DNA from 3 places in the Streptomyces sp. NPDC053513 genome. Region 3 is predicted to be linked to each of the others. Evidence: riboswitches for the same ligand, from Rfam matches in the RefSeq annotation. Region 3 holds a riboswitch; each other region holds the start of a gene.
What was found. A riboswitch is a leader RNA that binds a small molecule or an ion and turns the genes downstream of it on or off. The one in region 3 is predicted to bind cobalamin.

Region 1 (4,038 bases), on a different contig from region 3:
CAGCAGCGGCGGGACGAGCAGCAGTGATCGACGCATGCCCCCACCCTCACGGCATCGCCCCCGGAGGCCAACCGCTCTCCTACCCGGACCGGCGTAGGCGATCGTACTCAGACGGCCACCCACGAACCGCACATATGTCAGATCTGCGTGACCTTCACCGCCTCAAGGTCGATACTGCCCGCAGACGCAGGTCGCGGATCCATCTACCAGCCTCGCGAGGAGACACCGTTGAGAATGCTGATCAACGTTCCGGAGACCGTCGTCGCCGACGCGCTGCGGGGGATGGCCGCGGCGCATCCCGAGCTGACCGTGGACGTGGAGCGGCGCGTGGTGGTGCGGCGGGACGCGCCCGTGGCGGGGCAGGTGGCGCTGGTGTCCGGCGGCGGGTCCGGGCACGAGCCGCTGCACGGGGGGTTCGTGGGCCCCGGGATGCTGGCCGCCGCGTGTCCGGGCGAGGTGTTCACCTCGCCCGTGCCCGACCAGATGGTGCGGGCCGCCGCCGCGGTCGACAGCGGCGCCGGGGTGCTGTTCGTCGTCAAGAACTACACCGGTGACGTGCTGAACTTCGAGATGGCCGCGGAGCTCGCCGAGGACGAGGGCATCCAGGTCGCCAAGGTCCTCGTCGACGACGACGTGGCGGTGACGGACAGCCTGTACACGGCGGGCCGGCGCGGCACCGGCGGCACGCTGTTCGTGGAGAAGATCGCGGGCGCGGCGGCCGAGGAGGGCGCCCCGCTGGAGCGGGTGGAGTCGATCGCCCGGCGGGTGAACGAGCGGTGCCGCTCCTTCGGGGTGGCCCTGAGCGCCTGTACGACCCCCGCCAAGGGCAGCCCGACCTTCGACCTCCCGGAAGGGGAGCTGGAGTTGGGGATCGGCATCCACGGCGAGCCCGGCCGGGAGCGGCGGCCCATGATGACCTCGCGGGAGATCGCGGACTTCGCCGTCGACGCCGTCGTGGAGGACCTGCGCCCGTCCGGGCCGGTGATCGCCCTGGTGAACGGGATGGGCGCGACGCCGCTCCTGGAGCTGTACGGGTTCAACGCCGAGGTGCAGCGGGTGCTCGCCGAGCGGAGGGTCCCGGTGGCCCGGACGCTGGTCGGGAACTACGTGACCTCGCTCGACATGGCGGGGTGCTCGGTGACCCTGTGCGAGGTCGACGAGGAGCTGCTGCGCCTGTGGGACGCGCCGGTGCGGACGCCCGCGCTGCGCTGGGGCCGGTGAGCCCCGGGATGGGAGTGGGGAGCGGAATGACGGAGACCCTGGACGCCGGGTTCCTGGTGCGCTGGCTGGCCGCGGTGGCCGAGGACGTCGACCGGGAGGCGGACCGGCTCACCGAGCTGGATTCGGCCATCGGCGACGCCGATCACGGCGTCAATCTCAAGCGGGGGTTCGCCGCCGTGACGGAGGCCCTGGCGAAGGAGCCGCCAGCGAGTCCGGGCGCGGTGCTCGTCACCGCCGGACGACAGCTCATCTCCACCGTCGGCGGCGCTTCGGGACCGCTGTACGGGACGCTGCTGCGGCGCGCCGGGAAGGCCCTGGGCGAGGACGCGGAGGTCACCCGGGAGCGGCTGGCGGAGGCGCTCGGCGCCGGTGTGAGCGCCGTGTCGCAGCTGGGCGGTGCCCAGCCGGGCGACAAGACGATGCTGGACGCGCTCGTGCCGGGAGTGGAAGGGCTGCGGAGCTCGTACGAGGCGGCCCGCGCCGCCGCCGAGGAGGGCGCCCTCGCGACCGTGCCCCTCCAGGCCCGCAAGGGCAGGGCCAGTTACCTCGGGGAGCGGTCGGTCGGGCACCAGGATCCGGGGGCGACGTCGTCGGCGCTGCTCTTCGCCGCCCTCGCCGGGACCGCGCGGGCGGAGGAGGCGCGATGAGCCCCGTGGCCGGAGGCGCGGCGACGCCCGTCGGCATCGTGCTCGTCTCGCACAGCGCGGCGGTCGCGACGGCGGTCGCCGAACTGGCCCGTGGCCTCGCGGGCGGCGGCGACCTCGCGCCGGTCCTGCCGGCGGGCGGGACGCCGGACGGTGGCCTCGGGACGAGTTCCGAGCTGATCTGCGAGGCCGCGAAGGCCGTCGACCGGGGGGCCGGGGTCGCGCTCCTCGTCGACCTGGGCAGCGCGGTCCTCACCGTGAAGGCGCTGCTCGCCGAGGGCGACGAACTGCCCGGGGGCTCCCGCCTGGTGGACGCGCCGTTCGTCGAGGGCGCGGTGGCCGCGCTGGTGACGGCGAGCGCCGGCGGGGACCTCGACGCGGTGGCGGCGGCGGCCTCGGAGGCGTACGCCTACCGCAAGGAGTGACCGCGGGGACCGAGTGCGCGGAGTGACCGGAGGGACGCGTCGCGTGGTGGCCGTGTTGTGATCCAGCAGGTCAACCCACTAGTGTCGCAGGGCCTTGGTGTACGGGAAACCGGTGCAGTACCGGTGCGGCCCTCGCCACTGTGATCGGGAGGTCCGGCTCCACCCCCGGGGGGGGAACACCCCGGGGAAGCCACTGGACCGTCGTGGGAGACCGCGGCGGTGTGGGAAGGCGGAGTCGGGCCGCATGACCGTCAGCCAGGAGACCGGCCAGGGTGCGTTGTCCATCCACGAGGTGCTGGAGAGGGTCTCCCGATCATGCATATAGCCGAGGGGTACCTGCCCCCTGCGCACGCCGCCGCCTGGGGCGTCGCGGCCGCTCCGTTCGTCGTCCACGGGGTGCGCGCGCTGACCCGCGAGGTGCGGTCGAACCCCGAATCCACTCTGCTGCTCGGCGCCTCCGGTGCCTTCACCTTCGTCCTGTCGGCGCTCAAGTTGCCTTCGGTCACCGGCAGCTGTTCGCATCCGACCGGTACGGGGCTCGGCGCGATCCTGTTCCGGCCGCCGATCATGGCGGTCCTCGGGACGATCACCCTGCTCTTCCAGGCCCTGCTGCTCGCGCACGGCGGGCTGACCACGCTCGGCGCGAACGCCTTCTCCATGGCGATCGTCGGACCCTGGGCGGGGTACGGGACGTACCGGCTGCTGCGGCGGTTCGGCGCGCCCCTGATGGTGGCCGTCTTCTTCGGCGCGTTCGTCGCCGACCTGTCCACGTACTGCGTGACCAGCGTGCAGCTGGCCCTGGCGTTCCCCGACCCCGGCAGCGGCGTGCCCGGCGCGCTGGCCAAGTTCGGCGGGATCTTCGCCGTGACGCAGATTCCGCTGGCGGTGAGCGAGGGCCTGCTCACGGTGCTCGTGATGCGGCTGCTCACCCAGTCCAGCAAGGGCGAGCTGACGCGCCTCGGCGTCCTCGGCCGGCCGCGGTCGGAGCGGCCCGAGGAGGTGGCCGCGCGATGAGCCGGAACGCGAAGGTCAACACGCTGCTGCTGCTCCTCGTCGCCGCGCTCGCGGTCCTGCCGCTCGCGCTGGGCCTCGGCGACCACAAGGAGCAGCCGTTCAGCGGGTCCGACAGCGAGGCGGAGACCGCGATCACGGAGCTCCAGCCGGACTACGAGCCGTGGTTCAGCCCGCTGTACGAGCCGCCGTCCGGCGAGATCGAGTCGGCGCTCTTCGCCCTCCAGGCGGCGATCGGCGCCGGTGTCCTGGCGTACTACTTCGGCCTGCGACGCGGTCGCCGCCAGGGCGCGGCCCGCGCCGAGGCCGCCGCAGCCGCCGAGGCGGCGAAGACGGCTGAGACGGCGGGGGCGGCCGAGGCGAAGGACGCGGCGGGAGGCGGTCCCGGCTCCGGCACCGCGAGCGGCGGGCCGGGGGCCGCTGCCGCGAGCGCCCGTGCCGGATCCGGTGCCGCGGACCCCGGTGCCCCGCGTGCCGGGTCAGGAGCCGGCGCGGCCGGCGCCGGCGCGGGATCCCGTGCCCGGGCCGCCGGCCCCGGTGCGCCGGGTCCCGGGGCCGGCGGTGGGGCGGAGGCCCCCGGGGGCGGTGACGGTTCCGTTCCGTTCGACGGTACGGGCGCGTAGCGCCGATGCTGCCGATCGACGCGGCGGCGCACAGCAGTCGCTGGCGCCGCCGCCATCCCGTGGAGAAGGCCGCCCTCGGCTTCGGCCTGACGCTGTGCGCCGTGTCCCTGCCGC
Region 2 (4,038 bases), on a different contig from region 3:
TCCCGCCACAGTTCGAGCGCGGCGGCGGAGCGGGTGGTGCCCAGCTCGGCGGCGAGGCCCGGCACGGCCGGGTCGGAGAGGGCGCAGAGCACCTCGTTGTCGGCGGGCAGCCGCTTGCGGGTGACGCCGCTGGCCACCATCTGCGCGTCGCAGAGGATGGGCGCGCCGTCGCGGAGGGCGGCGCGGGCGTTCGCGACGACCTGCGGCGAGTACGCGATGTCCTGCACGAGGTCGGTCATGCCGCAGGCGTGGATCATCCGGACCGCCACCTGGGCGACGTCGGCGGGCAGGCCCGCGAGGTCCGCCTCGGCGCGGATCGTGGCAAAGGACCGGCGGTAGATCTCCGTCCCGTCCTTCTCGTAGTCGAACATCCTGTTGCTCTCGCTCATCTCGTGTGGGTCGGCAGGCTGCGGGCCGTGGTCACTGCTTCGGGCAGGGAGGTACGGGGGGTGGGGACGCCGTCCACCAGGTAGGTGTCGTCGCCGGTGGCGAGGACGTCGACCCAGGTGCCGTGCGGGTGCCCGCAGCGGCGCTCGCACCCGGAGAAGTGCACGGGCAGCGGCCCCGCGGGTGCGGCGAGGGCGTCGGTCCTGACGTCGGCGAGGGACTTGGCGCAGCCGGGCCTCCCGGTGCAGGCGCTGACCCCGACGGAGGGCAGGTCGGGCCGGGTGACCAGGCCGTGCGCCTCCAGGTCGGGCAGCCGGTCGGCGCGGGCCCCGACGGCGACCACTCCGCGCCAGGGCGTGAACCGCAGCTCGTCGGCGCCGTCGGCCAGGGCCCGCAGCTGCGCCGCGGTCAGCCGGCCGAGGGGGGCGAGGACGTGCAGGGCGCGCTCGCCGAGCGGTCCGGGCGCGGGCGGCGGGGAGGCGGGAAGCGGCGGTACGGGTACGGGCTCCGCCGTGATCCCGGCCCGCGCGAGGGCCCCGGCCCAGTCGGGAACGTGCCCGTCGGGCAGTTCGCGCGGCCGCCAGGCCCCGTTTCCGGCGGCCTCGGCGGCGTCGAGGAACGCGAGGGCGGCGGTGAGGGCGGCCCGTACGGCGACGGCGGTCGCGGGGACGCCGGCGGACGCGGGGACGACGGCGGTGTCGGCTGCGGTGTCGCCGTCGGCGGTGTCGTCGTCTTCGGCGGCGAGGCGGAAGGCCTCCGGGCCGAGCCGCAGCAGGACCGATCCCTCCGGTCCTGCGATCAAGCTCACATCGCCGCCGAGTCCGGCGACGTCCCCGCGTCCGTCGTCGAGGACGAACAGGAAACGTCCCGAAAGGGACGCGGCCCGGGGCTCGGCGCACAGGGCGGCGTCCAGGGCCCGCGCCCACAACTGCACGTCCGCGTGGCCGAGTCCGTCGAGTCCCGCGCCGGGCGAGGCCACGATGTTGCGGACGCGCTCGTGGGTGGGGGAGGGCAGCAGGCCGGCCCCGGCCAGGAGAGCCGCCAGGTCCGCCCCGCAGCCCTCGCCGAGACCGCGCAGCTCCGCGTTGCCGCGCGAGGTGATGCTGATCCGCCCGTCGCCGAGGGACTCGGCGGCATGGGCCAGGAGATCGGCCTGACGCGCCGTCAACCTGCCTGCGGGCAGGCGCAGTCGGGCGAGGCGGCCGTCGTCGGCGGGGTGCAGGCGCAGCGCCCCGGGGCAGGCGTCGCCACGGTCCCGTATGCGAGCTTCGCCCGGTTCGGGCGTCGGGGGTGGGGTGGGCGGCATGGCGGCGAGCATACCCACGGGGAACCGGCTGACCACCGGGTGTGATCCGGCCGACTCCCCGGTTCCCCCCGGCCCGGAGACGGCACGATCTAGGATGCAGATCGGCATGGGGTCCCAGGACCCCGGGGAGGAAGCCCGGTGAGAATCCGGCGCGGTCCCGCCACTGTGAGCTGCCCCCGTCCGTTCGGGGGCGGTGAGTCAGGAACTCCCGCCGTCCACACGACCACCCGGGGCGCGGACAACCCCGAGGAAGGGCCTGAGCTCGCCATGCTCCTGCTGCTGTCGCACTCCGACACCGACCTGCTCAGCGCCCGCGCGGCCGGAGGTCCGGTGGAGTACCGCTTCGCCAACCCCGCCCGCCTCCCCCTCGCCGACCTCCCGGCCCTCCTCGACGGCGCCGACCTGGTCGTCGTCCGCCTCCTCGGCGGCGTCCGCTCCTGGCAGGAGGGCCTGGACACGGTCCTCGCCGCCGGAAAGCCGGTCGTCGTCCTCAGCGGCGAGCAGGCCCCCGACGCCCAGCTCATGGAGGCCTCCACCGTCCCGATCGGCGTCGCCACCGAGGCCCACGCCTATCTGGCGCACGGCGGCCCGGCCAACCTGGAGCAGCTGGCCCGCTTCCTCTCCGACACCGTCCTGCTCACCGGCCACGGCTTCGACACCCCGGCCGCCGCCCCCACCTGGGGCCCCCTGGAGCGGACCCCCGGGGCCGACGCGACCGGCCCGACCGTCGCCGTGCTCTACTACCGCGCCCACCACATGAGCGGGAACACCGCCTTCGTCGACGCCCTCTGCGGGGCGATCGAGGACGCCGGCGCCCGGGCCCTCCCGCTGTACGTGGCGTCCCTGCGCGCCCCGGAGCCGGAGCTGCTCGACCGCCTCCGTACGGCCGACGCGATCGTCACCACCGTCCTCGCCGCCGGCGGCACCAAGCCCGCCGAGGCCCAGGCCGGCGGCGACGAGGAGGCCTGGGACGCGGGCGCGCTCGCCGCGCTCGACGTGCCGATCCTCCAGGCCCTGTGCCTGACCGGTTCGCGGTCCGCGTGGGAGGAGAACGACGAGGGCCTCTCCCCGCTGGACGCCGCCAGCCAGGTCGCCGTGCCCGAGTTCGACGGCCGGCTCATCACCGTCCCCTTCTCCTTCAAGGAGATCGACGAGGACGGTCTGCCCGCGTACGTCGCCGACGCCGAGCGCGCGGCCCGCGTCGCCGGGATCGCCGTCCGGCACGCCCGGCTCCGCCACATCCCGAACGCCGAGAAGAAGCTGGCGCTCGTCCTCTCCGCGTACCCGACGAAGCACTCCCGCATCGGCAACGCCGTCGGCCTCGACACCCCCGCCTCCGCCGTCGCGCTCCTGCGCCGTCTGATCGCCGAGGGCTACGACTTCGGGCCCGTCGAAGACCTCCCCGGCCTGGTCTCCGGCGACGGCGACGAGCTGATCTACGCCCTCATCGAGGCCGGCGGCCACGACCAGGACTGGCTGACCGAGGAGCAGCTCGCGAAGAACCCGGTCCGCATCCCGGCCGCCGACTACAAGCGCTGGTACGCGACGCTGCCCGCCGAACTCCGCGAGCAGGTGGAGGAGCACTGGGGCCCCGCGCCCGGCGAGATGTTCCTCGACCGCTCCCGCAACCCGGAGGGCGACATCGTCCTCGCCGCCCTGCGGCGCGGGAACCTCCTGATCCTCATCCAGCCGCCGCGCGGCTTCGGCGAGAACCCGATCGCGATCTACCACGACCCCGATCTCCCGCCGTCCCACCACTACCTGGCCGCCTACCGCTGGATCGCCGCCCGCGCCGAGGACGGCGGCTTCGGCGCCGACGCCATGGTCCACCTCGGCAAGCACGGCAACCTGGAGTGGCTGCCCGGCAAGAACGCCGGCCTGTCCGCCGCCTGCGGCCCCGACGCGGCCCTCGGCGACATCCCGCTGATCTACCCGTTCCTCGTCAACGACCCGGGCGAGGGCACCCAGGCCAAGCGGCGCGTCCACGCCACCCTCGTCGACCACCTGGTGCCGCCGATGGCCCGCGCCGACTCGTACGGCGACATCGCCCGCCTGGAGCAGCTGCTCGACGAGTACGCGCAGATCAGCTCGATGGACCCGGCGAAGCTCCCGGCCATCCGCGCCCAGATCTGGACCCTGATCCAGGCCGCCAGGCTCGACCACGACCTGGGGCTCGAAGAGCGGCCCGAGGACGACGGCTTCGACGACTTCCTGCTGCACGTCGACGGCTGGCTGTGCGAGGTCAAGGACGCCCAGATCCGCGACGGCCTGCACGTTCTCGGCGGCGCGCCGGAGGGCGAGGCCCGGGTCAACCTGGTCCTCTCCATCCTCCGCGCCCGCCAGAT
Region 3 (4,038 bases):
CCGCCGGGGCGTGTCGCCGGGTCGGTCATCGGGTGCTCCTGGTGCGGTACAGGACGAGGACGAACGCGGGGACGCCGACGAGCGACGTCACCACGCCCACCGGCACCTCCTGCGGGTCGAGCACGGTACGGGCGAGGGTGTCGGCCCACACCAGGAAGACCGCCCCGGCCAGTGCGCTCAGCGGCAGCAGCCGGGCGTGGCCGGGGCCCACGAGGGCCCGGATCGCGTGCGGCAGGACCAGTCCGACGAAGCCGATCGCGCCGGCGGAGGAGACCAGGACCGCGGTCAGCAGGGCGGTGACCGAGAGGAGGACGAGGCGGGTCCGCGCCACGGAGACGCCGAGCGTCGCCGCCGCGTCCTCGCCGAACGCGAAGGCGTCCAGCGTACGGGCGTGTCCGCCGCAGACCACGAGTCCGACGGCGAGGACGGCGGCGCAGACCCCGGCGTCCGTCCACCCGGCCCCGGCGAGGGAGCCGAGCAGCCAGAAGAGGACGCCCCGGGTGGTCTCGGCGTCGGCGGCGGTCATCACCACGAAGGAGGTGAGGGCGGAGAAGAGCTGCATCGCCGCCACCCCGGCCAGGACGACGCGGTCGGTCGACCCGCCCAGCGTGTGGCTGAGGACCAGGACCAGGGCGAAGGAGCAGAGCGCGCCGAGGAAGGCGCCCCCGGTGACGGACAGCAGGCCCCCGCCCGCGCCGAGGACGACGACGGCCACCGCCCCGGTCGAGGCGCCGGAGGAGACGCCGAGGACGAACGGGTCGGCGAGCGGGTTGCGCAGCAGGGACTGCAGGACCGTGCCGCAGACCGCGAGTCCGGCTCCGCACACGGCCGCGAGGAGCGTGCGGGGCAGCCGCAGGTCCCAGACGATGCCGTCGCGGATCGCGCTCAGGCCGGACGGGCCCCCGCCGAGGTGGGAGACCACCACGGACCAGGAGTCCGAGACGCGGAGGTCGGCCGGGCCGATGGTGACGGCGAGCGCGATCGAGACGCACAGCAGGACGACCCCACCCGCCGCGGCGACCGGCGTGAGCGCCCGGGAGGAGCGGACGGCAGCTCGCACGGAAGGACCCGCCGCCGGTCGGTCGGCGGTGCTTCGGCTCGGCGGACCCACCGCCGCCGATCGGTCGGCGGCGCTTCGGCTCGACGGGACCACCGCCTCGGGTTCCGGGCGGGCCGCCTCGCGAGACCGTACGGAGCGGGTCACCTCGCGAGACCGTACGTCTTCAGCGCGGCGGCGACCTTCTCGATGCCCTCGACGGTGCGGATGGTCGGGTTCATGGCCTGCCCGCTGAGGATCACGTACCGCTTGTTCCTCACCGCGGTCATGTTCCGGGTGACCGGGTGGGACTCCAGGAACTCGATCTTCTTCGCGGCGCTCTCGGCCGACTGCGCCCTGCGGGTCAGGTCGGCGATCACGAGCACGTCGGGATCGCGGTCGGCGACGGTCTCCCAGTTGATCTGCGGCCACTCCTCCTTCGTGTCGTCGAAGACGTTCTTCACGCCGAGTGCCCCGCTGACGATGCCCGGGGCGCCGCAGCAGCCGGCCATGTACGGGCCCTGGGAGTCGGAGAACCAGTAGAGGACGGACGCGTCGCCGAAGTCCGCCCCGACCGTGGCCTTCTCGACCCGGGCGCGGAGTTCGCCGACGAGCTTCTCGCCGCGCTCCGGCACGCCGAACACCCGCGCGAGGTCGCGGATCTCCCCGTACACGGTGTCCATGGTCAGCGGCTTCGTCCGCACGCCGTCGCCGTCGCCGCTGTTGTCCTTGCCGACGCAGTCGGTGGGGGAGAGGTAGGTGGGGACGCCGAGTTTCGCGAACTGCTCCCGGGGGGCCACGCCGCCCTTGCCGAGGGTGTAGAGGAAGGAGGCGCTGACGAAGTCCGGTTCGGTGTCGAGGACCTTCTCGAAGGACGGGTAGCGGTCGGCCAGCCGTGGCACGCCCGCGTTCGCCTTCTCCAGTCCCTTGAGCACCGGATCGGTCCAGGTGGCGGTGCCCACCATGCGGTCGGCCAGGCCGAGGGAGAGCAGGATCTCGGCCGATCCCTGGTCGAGGGCGACGGCACGGCGGGGAGTGCGGTCGACCTCGACCCGCTGTCCGCAGTTGTCGAGACGGACCGGATGACCGGGGCCCGCCTCTTTCGCCTCGGGTGAAGCCGTCGTGGTGCCGGTGCCGTCGCCGCAGCCGGCGACGAGAACGGCACCGGCCACGAGCGGCACGGCGGAGCGGAGGCGGCGGGCGAGGGGCACGGGAGGAGTCCTCTGCGTCACGGCTCATGCGCGGAGCCTGTCGTACGGTGCTTCCCGGACGGCGGCACGCGCCGTCCGGGTCGCCAGCAGGTCTTCGGACTCGGGGTCGTCCGGACGGAGCGCCTTCCCGGGCCCCTCGGGACCCAGTGGCCGATGCTCCGCCCGTCACCCTCACCGCTGCGCGTCAGCTCCGGATTCCCACCGGATTCCCTGACCCGCGCCCATATCGTGTCGATACGTGCGGGGGTGCGACTGGCCCGGGCAAATTACCACAGGCCGATCTTGGGGCCGGCGGGCCGTGTGCCGGAAGGAGGTCCAGGCGGGCGACCGGAGCACCGGCACCGTCGTGCCCCACCCGGCCGAGGCGTCCCCACCCGCCCGAGCGGGTCCGTGGCCGACGCGCGACTCGGCGGGTACACGCCCCTTCCTTGTTGCACATATATTGCAGGTGCTATCTATAGGCAAAAGGAGACGGGTCGATGAGCGGACCAGTGGTGCTCGGGATCGAGTCCTCGTGCGACGAGACCGGCGCCGGGATCGTCCAGGACGGGAAGCTGCTCGCGCACGTCGTGGCGTCGAGCATGGACGAGCACGCCCGCTTCGGCGGCGTCGTGCCGGAGATCGCGGCCAGGGCGCACCTCCAGTCGTTCGACCCGGTCGTGCGCGAGGCCCTCGACCGGGCAGGACTGCGGCCGGGGCAGCTCGACGCCGTCGCCGTCACCACTGGCCCCGGTCTCTCCGGAGCCCTCCAGGTCGGCCTCGCCGGAGCCAAGACCCTCGCCTACGCCGCAGGGGTGCCGCTGTACGGGGTGCACCACCTCGCCGGACACGTCGCCGCCGACACCCTGGAGCACGGTCCCCTGCCCACCCCCTGCGTGGTGCTGATCGTCTCCGGCGGCCACACCTCCCTGCTCCTCGTACGGGACCTGGTCCGCGAGCCGATCCTGCACCTCGGCGACACGCTCGACGACGCGGCCGGCGAGTGCTTCGACAAGGTCGCCCGCATCCTCGGGCTCCCGTACCCGGGCGGGCCCGCGATCGACCGGGCGGCCCGCGAAGGCGACCCGCGCGCCGTGGACTTCCCGCGCCCGCTGACCCGCCCCGGCGACGACCCGTACGCCTTCTCCTTCTCCGGCCTCAAGACCGCGGCCGCCCGCTGGGTCGAGAAGCACCGGCTGCGTGGTGAGGAGCCGCCGGTGGCCGACGGGGCCGCCGCCCTCCAGGAGGCCGTCGCCGACGTGCTGACCCGCAAGGCGCTGGCCGCCTGCAAGGCGTACGACGTGAAGACGCTGATCGTCGTCGGAGGCGTCGCGGCCAACTCGCGCGTCCGGGGACTGGCCGAGCAGCGGTGCGCCGCGGCCGGCATCGAGCTGCGCGTGCCGCCGATGACCCTGTGCACCGACAACGGCGCCATGATCGCGGCCGTCGGCGACCTCCTCGTACGCTCCGGCGCGGAGCCCGCACCTCTCGACGTGTCGATCGACCCGTCGGCGCCGCTGGAGTACGCCTCCCTGACCCCGCTGCCGGCACCCTCGGCCCGGGCCGCCTGACGGCCGCGGTCGTCCGTACGCCGCCTCGCCTCGTGAGGGACGGACGGGGCGCCGACAGGCACGACGGCCTGCTCGAACCTAGCGTGGATCCTGACACCTCGATCCGACGAAGGGACCACCATGAGAAGGTATGGCGCCCTGGACAAGGCCAAGGCGAGGTGCAAAGTGATCGTCGGAAAGGCCACCGGGCACGAGCGTCTGGAGGCCGAGGGAAGAACGGACGAGGTGAGAGCCAGGATCC

Region 1: it holds a riboswitch for cobalamin, as region 3 does, so the genes downstream of both, ACIGW4_RS07555 (energy-coupling factor ABC transporter permease) here and ACIGW4_RS26190 (ABC transporter substrate-binding protein) in region 3, are expected to answer to the same signal.
Region 2: it holds a riboswitch for cobalamin, as region 3 does, so the genes downstream of both, cobN (cobaltochelatase subunit CobN) here and ACIGW4_RS26190 (ABC transporter substrate-binding protein) in region 3, are expected to answer to the same signal.

What each region holds. Positions count from the first base shown of each region.
Region 1 covers NZ_JBITXP010000003.1:445,456-449,493, reverse strand. The annotation lists gene ACIGW4_RS07575 (translation initiation factor IF-2) at 1-36, opposite strand, end outside; gene dhaK (dihydroxyacetone kinase subunit DhaK) at 229-1,221, shown strand; gene dhaL (dihydroxyacetone kinase subunit DhaL) at 1,248-1,868, shown strand; gene ACIGW4_RS07560 (PTS-dependent dihydroxyacetone kinase phosphotransferase subunit DhaM) at 1,865-2,290, shown strand; cobalamin riboswitch at 2,341-2,577, shown strand; gene ACIGW4_RS07555 (energy-coupling factor ABC transporter permease) at 2,606-3,304, shown strand; gene ACIGW4_RS07550 (energy-coupling factor ABC transporter substrate-binding protein) at 3,301-3,924, shown strand; gene cbiQ (cobalt ECF transporter T component CbiQ) at 3,930-4,038, shown strand, end outside.
Region 2 covers NZ_JBITXP010000002.1:382,775-386,812, forward strand. The annotation lists gene ACIGW4_RS04960 (precorrin-8X methylmutase) at 1-389, opposite strand, end outside; gene ACIGW4_RS04965 (cobalamin biosynthesis protein CobG) at 386-1,705, opposite strand; cobalamin riboswitch at 1,785-1,920, shown strand; gene cobN (cobaltochelatase subunit CobN) at 1,961-4,038, shown strand, end outside.
Region 3 covers NZ_JBITXP010000017.1:76,346-80,383, reverse strand. The annotation lists gene ACIGW4_RS26200 (ABC transporter ATP-binding protein) at 1-29, opposite strand, end outside; gene ACIGW4_RS26195 (FecCD family ABC transporter permease) at 26-1,060, opposite strand; gene ACIGW4_RS26190 (ABC transporter substrate-binding protein) at 1,201-2,247, opposite strand; cobalamin riboswitch at 2,315-2,519, opposite strand; gene tsaD (tRNA (adenosine(37)-N6)-threonylcarbamoyltransferase complex transferase subunit TsaD) at 2,727-3,797, shown strand.